One region of the Massilia sp. W12 genome, then DNA from elsewhere that is predicted to be linked to it. Evidence: predicted binding sites of a transcription regulator. Region 1 holds the regulator's gene; the other holds the start of a gene.
The links. The regulator FliA, encoded in region 1, starts transcription of late flagellar genes. The targets are predictions, from matches to a motif close to CTAAAGTTTNNNNNNNNNNNGCCGNTA.

Region 1 (4,912 bases):
GGCGCGTTGCGTGATGCGGCATGGCGCCGACAAGCTGGCCCTGATCACCACTGACGGCTACCGTATCGGCGGGCATGAGCAATTGCGCATCTACGGCAAAATTCTGGGCGTGATGGTGCACAGCGTGAAAGACGAAAGCGATTTGCGCATCGCTTTGCGCGAGTTGCGCGGCAAGCATACGGTTTTGATCGACACCATTGGCGTCAGCCAGCGCGATCAGATGGTGCAGGAACAGGCCGCCATGCTGGCCGCCGCCGATGAGCCGGTGCAGCGTTTGCTCTGTCTGAACGCGACTTCCACCGGCGAAACCCTGCATGAAGTGGTGCGCGCGTATCAGGGGACGGGGCTGGCGGGGGCGATTTTGACCAAGCTGGATGAAGCCGCCACCATTGGCAATGCGCTGGATGTGGTGATCCGTCACAAATTGTTGTTGTATTACGTCGCTAACGGCCAGCGTGTGCCGGAAGACCTGCACCTGGCTGAACGTCAATTCCTGCTTGACCGCGCATTGCGCAATAACAACAGCGCCAATCAGCTGCAAGATGCTGAATTGCCGCTGGTGATGGCGATGGCGCGGCAGCGTGAGGACAATCGCTCGATGGAGGTGCGCCTTGGCTAATTTCGATTTCGATCAGGCCGAGGGCCTGCGCCGCATGCTGGCCGGGGCGCGGCCACGGATTGTCACTTTTCTTTCCGCCACTGATCAGGAAGACCGCAGCGCGATGCTGGTCAATCTCTGCGCCTCGCTCTCAGACACCGGCACCGATGTGGTTTTGCTCGACACATGTTGCCATAGCCGCAGCGTGGCCAACCGGCTCGGTCTGGCGCAAGGCCCGGCGCTGTCCGATCTGGCGCAACACGCGTGCGAGCTGGATCAAATGCTGCGCCAGGCGCCGCAAGGCTTTCAAGTGGCGACGCTGGCGCCGCACAGCATCAACCCGCGCCGCCTGCTGCCGGCGGCCAGACAAGCCTTGAATCAAGCCTTTTCCACTCTGTGCAAACGCGCCAGCGTACTGGTGCTGGAGGCGGAATTTGATCCGGCCTGCGGTTTTGCCTTGCCAGCCATGGCTGAAAATGAGATCGTGCTGCAGGTATCCAACAGCGCGCGTTCAATAAAAGCCGGCTATGCATTGATCAAAAGCATCAGTCTTACCCTTGGCCGCCGTCCTTTCGGTATACTGGTGACGGGCGCCAGTGAAAGCGAAGCAAAACTGGTATACGATAATATGGCCCGGGCAGCGAGCCGGTATCTGGCGGTGGAATTGAAATCAATGGGCAGTGTGCCTGCTGATGAATATGTCTATCGTGCGGCGCGCCTGGGCAAGGCGGTGATCGATGCTTTTCCCTTGGCGGGGGCATCGGTTGCTTATCGCCGTTTGGCAGGCCGCCTGCGTGTGGTTCCAGGATGGCCGCAGATGGCTGGCGAGCGGGGCGGGGCGTTTTCCGCAAGGCTTGCCGGAACTTGATAGCCACAACCATAAAACATGTACACGGCCAAAGGGAAAACGGAAAAAGATCACCTGCTGGAGATGCATGCGCCGCTGGTCAAAAAGCTCGCCCATCAAATGAAGGCGAAGCTGCCGCCCAGCGTCGAAGTGGATGATTTGATCCAGGCGGGCATGATGGGTCTGTTAGACGCCATTGGCCGCTATGAAGAGACCCACGGGGCCCAATTTGAAACCTATGCCGTGTTGCGCATCCGGGGCGCTATGCTCGATGAGTTGCGCAGCAGCGACTGGATGCCCAGAAGCGTGCGGCAGAATATGCGCAAGATCGAGGAAGCAATGAGTATTTTGCAGCAGCGTTTAGGCCACCCGCCGAGCGAATCTGAAGTCGCCAAGATGCTCAAAATTTCCCTTTCCGAATATCAGGAGATGCTGTCCGACAGCGGCGGCCATCAGCTGGTGTATTACGAAGATTTCCATGATGGTGAGGGCAGCGACAATTTCCTTGACCGCCATCTGGTGGACGAGGGCAGCGACCCTTTGCAAAGTCTGTTGCAGGATGATTTCCGGCTGGCGGTGATCCAGGCGATTGACGGTTTGCCTGAGCGCGAAAAGCTTTTAATGGGCTTGTATTACGAGCAGGAATTGAATTTGAAGGAAATCGGCGCGGTGATGGGCGTGTCTGAATCGCGCGTGAGTCAATTGCATACCCAGGCGGTGGCGCGCCTGCGCGCCGCCTTGCGGGAGCAAAAGTGGACTGGGGAAGTGTAGCCGGCTTAGCGCTCGGCCTGGCTGCGCTGTTAGGCGGTCAGTTGCTCGAAGGCGGCAAGCTTGCCGTCTTGCTGCAACCTACCGCCATGCTGGTGGTGGTGGTCGGCACGCTGGCGGCGGTGTTGTTGCAAAGCCGTCCGCGCGCTTTCCGCCGTGGCCTGCTGATGCTGCGCTGGGTGTTTAAGCCGCCGCCTGATCGCAGTCTGGAAATCGGGCGTGAGCTGACCAACTGGAGTTTAGTCGCCAGGCGCGAAGGCATGTTGAGTCTGGAGCGCTACGCCAAGGCGGTCAAAGATCCGTTTCAAGCCAAGGGTTTGCGTCTGATTGTGGACGGGGTGGCGCCGGCCAAATTGCGTGAGATTCTGGAAGAGGATATCAATGCCTGGGAAAGCGCCGAGCAGCAGGCGGTGCGCATCTGGGAAGCCGCCGGCGGTTATGCGCCGACCATCGGCATCATGGGCGCGGTGCTGGGCTTGATTCATGTGATGGGCAATTTATCCGAACCGTCCAAATTGGGCAGCGGGATCGCCGTCGCGTTTGTCGCCACGATTTACGGCGTGGGCTTGGCGAATCTGGTGTTTTTGCCGATTGGCGTCAAATTGCGCACCCTGTTGCAGCGCGAAACCACGCTGCGTGAGCACATGGTGTCGGTGTTTGTGGATATCGCCAGCGGCGATAATACGCGGGTGGTGGAGGAACGCGTCACGCATTGGGGAGACTAGCATATGGCGCGGCGCAAACCCGAGGAACCGCCTGAAAACCGCGAACGCTGGCTGGTGTCCTACGCCGATTTTATTACGCTCTTGTTTGCCTTCTTTGTGGTGATGTATGCGATTTCCTCGGTGAATGAAGGCAAGTACAAAATTTTGTCCGACGCGCTGGGTTCAGAGTTTGGCGCTGCGCGCGCCGGCCAGCCCGGGCCGGATACCATCCCCCTGATCACGCCGCAGCAGATCGCCAGCCGCAAGCGCTCTGAAGCGATCAAACGCGAGCGTATCGCCATGACGCAAATGGCGCGCAATCTGCAAAAAGTCTTGGCCCCGCTGGAAAAAGAAGGCAAGGTGCGCGTCACTCAGGGCGTGCGCGGGGTGAGTGTGGAAATCAACGCCAGCGTCTTGTTTGCCCCCGGTGAGGCGCGTCTTTCGCCGGAGTCTGATCAAACCCTGCGTTTGGTGGCCACTGTGATGAGCGAGGATGAGCACGCGATTCAAGTCGAGGGGCACACCGATAATCTGCCGATTGCGAATGCGCTGTTTGCTTCCAATTGGGAATTATCCAGCGCGCGCGCATCCGCCGTGGTGCGCTTATTTATTGAGGCCGGGGTGGATGAAAAGCGCATGAGTGCGGTGGGACACGCCGCCACCCGTCCGGTGGCCGATAATAATCAGGCCGAGGGACGGGCGCGTAACCGGCGCGTGAATATCACAATTTTGACCGGCATTCCCGATCAGGTGGTGGAAGTGCCGACCAGCGGCCCGCTGCCCGCCGTTGCGCCCTGAGCGGGGCCGCCTCATACTTTGCGGATATCGAGCAGGAGCGAATTTTTGCGGCGTTTGTTATAAAACTGCTGCCAGTTCGCGCCACTGATTTTGCTGTAATCGCCGTCTTTCACCAAAAACACGATTTCTTTGTCCGTATTGTGGCCTTGCCGGTGTTCCAGCCCGGAAAACTCCCGTTTGCTGGCGTTTTGTACGTGATAACTCATGCACATCTGGCCGGATGAGTTCAAAAAGCCGGCGTAGCCCACCACGTGGAAATTATTAAAACCGGCATCCACCAGCGCGGCGGCAAAGCGCTCGGCATACGGGTCTTTGCGCCATAAACAATAATTGGTGCGCACCGAGGCCCCGGTAGCACAGGCGTGCAGGTAGATCGTGATCAGATTCGCGGGATTGACTGGCAAGCCTTCTTCAGTCAATTGACGCAGCAGGGTGCGGGCGCCGACTGAGGGATGGCCATGGGCGCCGATGCGGCCGCCGGCGTGGCCATGTCCCACCACATATAATTCGCCGCCCGGCGTATCAAGCCGCTCCAGCCCGGCTGCGCCATTGTGCCAGGTGATGCTGGCGTTGCAGCGCAATTTGAGATCTTGCATTGAATAATAGACATCCATATCTTCACTGGCTTTCACCATCCGGGTTCCGGTGTGATAGGCGATAACGGTCATGTTTTGCTCCTGTATTGTGATGAATGGCGCTGTCCGGCGCCGGAAATGCGGCGTTTGTTTTATGGGACTTTATGGATTTCGTAATACGTCTCCGGCCACCAGCCTTCGAGCGGATGGCTGACCTCCTGTTTCCATTTGCTGCCATGAATCTTGTTGTAATCCGTGGTGGTGACTTCGTACACCACCAGAATTTCATCGTCGAGCTTCAGATTTTTATGCATGCTGCCTTGATTAAAATTGCGCTTGCTTTCGTCGCTGGTGTTGTACTTGGTGGATACCCGTCCCAGATTGTTGACAAAACCGGCATAGCCGACCACTTTGAAATTGCTGCAGCCGGCTTCACGCAAGGCGCGGCAGAACCGTTCGACATACGGTTGTTTATGTTTGAAGTGATATGCGACGCGCACCGATGCCCCGGTGGCGCAGGCGTGCAGATGAATCAAAATCTGGTTTTTCGGGTTTTTCGGCATGCCTTCTTCCAATAATTGCTGCACCAGGGCATGCGCGCCTGCGCTTTCATGATGATGAG
Region 2 (4,912 bases), 710 kb from region 1:
TTTTGCTTAATCAATAAACCATGCACATTGTCCAAAGCCTTGGCGATTTCCAGTGCTTCATCAGAAGGAATCTGGCGTAATATTTCCTTGGTCTTGCGGTCCACCACCTTGATCACGGTGATGTTGGTGTCATCGTCAATTTTAAATTCAATATCCTGAGCCAGCGACTGCAACTGCTTATTGATATTTTTGACAGCCTCGTTCAACTTTTCCGGCGCAATCGCCGACTTGTTTTTTTCTACCGCCTTGTTGCTGTCAGCCGGGGTGGCGGCGTATTTTTCTTCCACCGCATTCGACGCATTGCTGGCAGCAGGCTGGGTTGTGGCCTGCGGCGGAGCGCCAGCGCGCTCATTGCGTTCGGCATACACCTGCCTCGGCTGAGCATTTGCGCCTATCGATTGGATATTCATGATCTACATCCTTCGCGAAAATTCCCCGGACGGAACCAGTCCGGCCAGGGAACCCTTCAACTTGAGTAATCCGCGTCTTTCGACGTTTATCCGGCGCCGCCGCCCAAGGCCGCGCCGCCGGTTTGCGCCGATTAACCGCGCAACAGCGACAATACGCCGTTGGGCAGAGAGTTGGCCTGCGCCAACATCGCTGTACCGGCCTGCTGCAGGATCTGGCCACGGGTCAGTTTTGCTGTTTCCGAGGCGAAGTCAGTATCCTGAATCCGGCTGCGCGATGCAGACAGGTTTTCAGACGTGGTTTGCACACTCACAACCGCGCTTTCAAAACGTGATTGCAATGCGCCGTAGGTAGCGCGCTGGCCATTCACTGCCGCCAAACCGGAGTCCACAATCTTCAGTGCGGCTTGAGCGCCGGACACGGTTGAGACGTCAACCGTCGAGATCGTGTTGAGGGTGGCGGAAGCGCCGGTGAAGTCAGTTGCAGTAATCGTGCCGCCCACAGCAAAACCCTTGTCAGAATTCAAACGCACGTAACCGATCGAGGTGGTGGAGTTGGTCGCGCCGCCGGCCACGGTGTAAGCCGCGCCCTGATTCGTGCCATCCGCCGCCAGGTTTTGATTGTCAAACGAAGCGGTTGCGTTCGTGCTGTTATTCTGAATCGAGATGTTATTGCCGGTGGAGTTGGTCAGGATGATGCCGTTGCTGGCGTCATTGATCTTGGCCGACACGCCGGTTTTGGAAGAAGCGTCATTGATCGCCGACACTGCAGCAGCCAGACCGCCGCTGGTGTTGGAGGTCACAGCAAAGGACACGTTGGCCGCAGTTGCGTTGTCCGAGGTGATCGCCAGAGAATAAGATTCACCTGCGGTGAAGCTCAACTGGGTTTTGGTTTCGGCGTCCGCTGTCACACCGGTCACTGCTGCATAGCCGTTTACAGTGGCGGCCACTGTTTTTGCAGTGTCCGAGGCTGTTACCGTCACAGACTGGGTGGACAAACCTTGAATGTCGAACGTGCCGGCAGTGTAAGCCACTGCAGCAGTATCGCCAGCCGCCACGCCATTGGTGCGGTATTCATTATTGCCGTAGTTATTGGTGCGGAAGTTGGCGGTGGTGGCGGTAATGGTCTGGCCGGCATTCGCGCCGACTTGGAACTGCGCCGAACCAAAGCTGCCGTCGAGCAATTTGAGGCCGTTGAATTCCGAAGTTTGCGCAATACGGTCGGCTTCGTTCAAGAGCTGACCGACTTCAGCCTGGATCGCTTTACGGTCGCCGGCTGAGTTCGTCGCATTCGCGGATTGCACCGCCAGTTCGCGCACACGCTGCAGAATGTCGCCGGTGGATTGCAACGAGCCTTCAGCAGTTTGCAGCAGCGAGATACCGTCGTTGGAATTGCGCTTGGCCTGATCCAGACCGCGGATTTGCGACGTGAAGCGTTCGGAAATCGCCAAGCCTGCAGCGTCGTCTTTTGCACTGTTAATACGCAAACCGGAAGACAGCCGTTGCAAAGAAGTGGACAGGGCCGATTGCGAGGTGTTGAGGTTGCGTTGTGCATTCAACGACGAGATATTGGTATTAATTACTGCAACCATGGTATTTCTCCTTTGATTGTCTTGCTATTGGCCTGCAGGCCAGCTTCGACCTTGGTCTGCCTCTGGCGCTTCGAGGCACTTAAACCGCAGTTGTACCGGGTATCGGATCGTCTTGTGAAAAATTGATAGCCGCCAGCAAAGAAAATTTTTTTATTCCGCTCTCAAGTCCTGCGCCTGATGCACGCTTAGACGGCGCATCCTGGCAAAACTTTAGGGTTAAAAAAAGAAAAAAATGCGCGAAGGAGAGCGTTTTTTTTCGTTTTTTTTCTTCCTATTTATTAAATGCCTGCTAGCATTGTTTCCGTGAGGAAATTTTTATTCACGCCGCACAGCCTTTATCGGCACGCCAACAGTGGGAGTTGATGTGCCGGGAGTTGTGGAAATTTATCCACAAAGAAACGTGTCCCGGAATGCGGAAATAATTGTTAACAAGTGAGATTTTCATGCAAAACAATTTGCACTCCGGCCTAAAGTTCGCAAGAACACAGACGTTAAGAAGGCAAGCGCAGTCTCGGCTGAAGTTGTGAAGGCAGCGGCAGCAAGAGTATTCGGTAGGGCGGTGAGCCGGGAAGTGAGTAAGGACCGTTTCCTGTAGCCCCTTGTTAAACGGGAACTATCTAGTAGTACCAAGGAGAAGAAAAATGGCCTCAATCTTGGATGGGATGACAACATCACAGATCGCCGAGCTGACCACCGCCCAGATCGCAGCTCTGGGTACGAGCGATTATGCAACGATGTCCACCAGTCAGGTCGGTGCACTGACCACAACCCAGATCACAGCAATAAAAACAGCACAGATTGCGGCGCTTTCCAGCGCAGGGATTTCCGCGCTGACCACCTCGCACATTGATGTGCTCTCCACCAGTCAAGTGAATGCCTTCCGCACCAGCCAGCTGGCCAGCATGGGCACTTCGCAAGTGGTGGCGATCACAACCACCGATCTGGCCTCGATGCGGACATCGCAAATCGTCGCCCTCGGCACAACCAATATCGCCGAACTGGGCACCTCGCAAATCAGCGCGCTGACCACCAGCCAGACAGCGAACCTGACCACAGGTCAAGTCAACGCCCTGGGCACCACGCAAATTGAAGCGATGGATACGGCAGATGTGGCAGCCTTGCGCTCGGCGCAGGTGGCGGCGCTGGGAACCAGCGCCGTTTCCACGTTTACCACCAGCCAATTCCAGGCATTGAGCACCAACGCTGTCGCGAATATGGGCACCAGCAATGTGGCGGCGCTGACCACCACACAGATTGACGCCATCCTGACCCGTCAATTAGCGGCCTTGACCACCGCCAGCGTGTCCAATCTCGGCACCTCACAATTAGTGGCCATCAACTCCGGCGCCATTGCCGCCTTGACCACCGCACAATCCGCAGCCTTGGGTTCGACCCAGGTTGAAGCACTGACCACTGCCCAGATCGCAGCGATGGAAACTGCCGACATGGCAGCCGTGAATTCGAGCGGCATCGCCGCCCTGGGCACCAGCCAAATCGATGTCATGACCACGGCGCAGACAGCCAATCTGCGCACGGCGCAATTGACCGCCCTGGGCACCACGGCAATCGCCGCAGTCACCACCTCCAATTTTATGGTGTTGGGCACCACGGCAATCGCCGCCCTGGGCACCAGCGCAGTCGCTGCGCTGACCACCTCGCAAATGGAAGTGATGAAGACATCGCAATTTGCTGCGATGCGGACTTCGCAAATCGTCGAATTGGGCACCAGTCAGTTTGCCGCAGTCGGCACATCAAATATCGCCGCGATACGCACGGCGCAGATTGCGGCGTTGGGCACAACAGTTGTTGAGAGTTTGTCAACGAGTCAAATAGCGGCGCTGACGACAGGTGCGATAGCGAGTATGGGAACATCCAATGCGGCGGCGCTTGGCACCACGCAAGTTGATGCATTACTCACCCGGCAGGTGGCTGCGTTTACGACGAGTCAGTTATCAAACCTGGGAACTTCCGCTGTCGCCGCCATCACCACTGGCGGCATTGCCGCTTTCACGACTGCGCAGGCTGCCGCACTCACCACCTCCCAGGTGGAAGCGCTGACCACCTCGCAAGTCGGGGCGATGGAAACCGCCGATTTTGCTGCGCTGAACACATCCAATATCGCCGCGCTGACCACATCGCAGATTGATGTGCTGACCACGGCGCAAGTGGCGAATATGCGCACCTCGCAAGTGGTGGCGCTGGAAACCTCGGATCTGGTGGCGCTGTCCACTTCCAACGTGGCCGAAATCAGAACCACCGGCCTGGCGGCGATGGGCACCACGCAGGTGGTGGAATTGACCACCAGCCAGATTGCCGCTTTGCGCAGCTCGCAAGTGGCGGCGATGACCACTACCCAGGTGTCCTCGCTTGGCACCTCGCAAATGGCGGCGATGGAAACCACCGATGTGGCGGCCTTGCGCACCGCGCAAGTCGCCGCGCTCGGCTCTTCTGCAGTCGCCGCGCTTGACACCAGTCAAATCACGGCCTTCGGCTCCAGCAGCATCGCAGCCCTGTCCACCACCAGCGTGGCAGCCCTGGGCACGACTCAGATTGACTCGATGCTGACGCGCCATGTGGCGGCCTTCACCACCTCGCAAATCACCTCGCTGGGCACCACGCAATTTACCGCGATTGGCACCACCGCGATCAGCGCCTTGCGCACAGCGCAAATCGCCGCCCTCGGCACCACGGTGGTCGAAGCGATGACTTCGAGCCAGTTTGGCGCACTGTCCACCAGCGGCCTGGCCGCGATGGGCACCAGTAATGTGGCGGTGTTGGGCACCACGCAAGTGGATGCGATGACGACTGCGCAGGCAGCCGGCTTGCGCACCGCGCAAATCGCCGCGCTCGGCACCTCGGCGGTGCAGGGTTTGTCCACCTCCAATCTGAGCGCCTTGCGCAGCAGCCAGGTCG

Region 2: a site for FliA is predicted at 2,187-2,213, ahead of V8J88_RS08830 (flagellin). Genes of this name have one in related genera too.

Annotation. Positions count from the first base shown of each region.
Region 1 covers NZ_CP147776.1:1,487,094-1,492,005, forward strand. The annotation lists gene flhF (flagellar biosynthesis protein FlhF) at 1-619, shown strand, start outside; gene V8J88_RS06010 (antiactivator of flagellar biosynthesis FleN protein) at 612-1,466, shown strand; gene V8J88_RS06015 (RNA polymerase sigma factor FliA) at 1,485-2,216, shown strand; gene V8J88_RS06020 (flagellar motor protein) at 2,198-2,938, shown strand; gene motD (flagellar motor protein MotD) at 2,942-3,715, shown strand; gene V8J88_RS06030 (hypothetical protein) at 3,727-4,383, opposite strand; gene V8J88_RS06035 (hypothetical protein) at 4,443-4,912, opposite strand, start outside.
Region 2 covers NZ_CP147776.1:2,195,537-2,200,448, forward strand. The annotation lists gene V8J88_RS08825 (flagellar protein FlaG) at 1-410, opposite strand, end outside; gene V8J88_RS08830 (flagellin) at 542-1,999, opposite strand; gene V8J88_RS08835 (heme utilization protein) at 2,662-4,912, shown strand, end outside.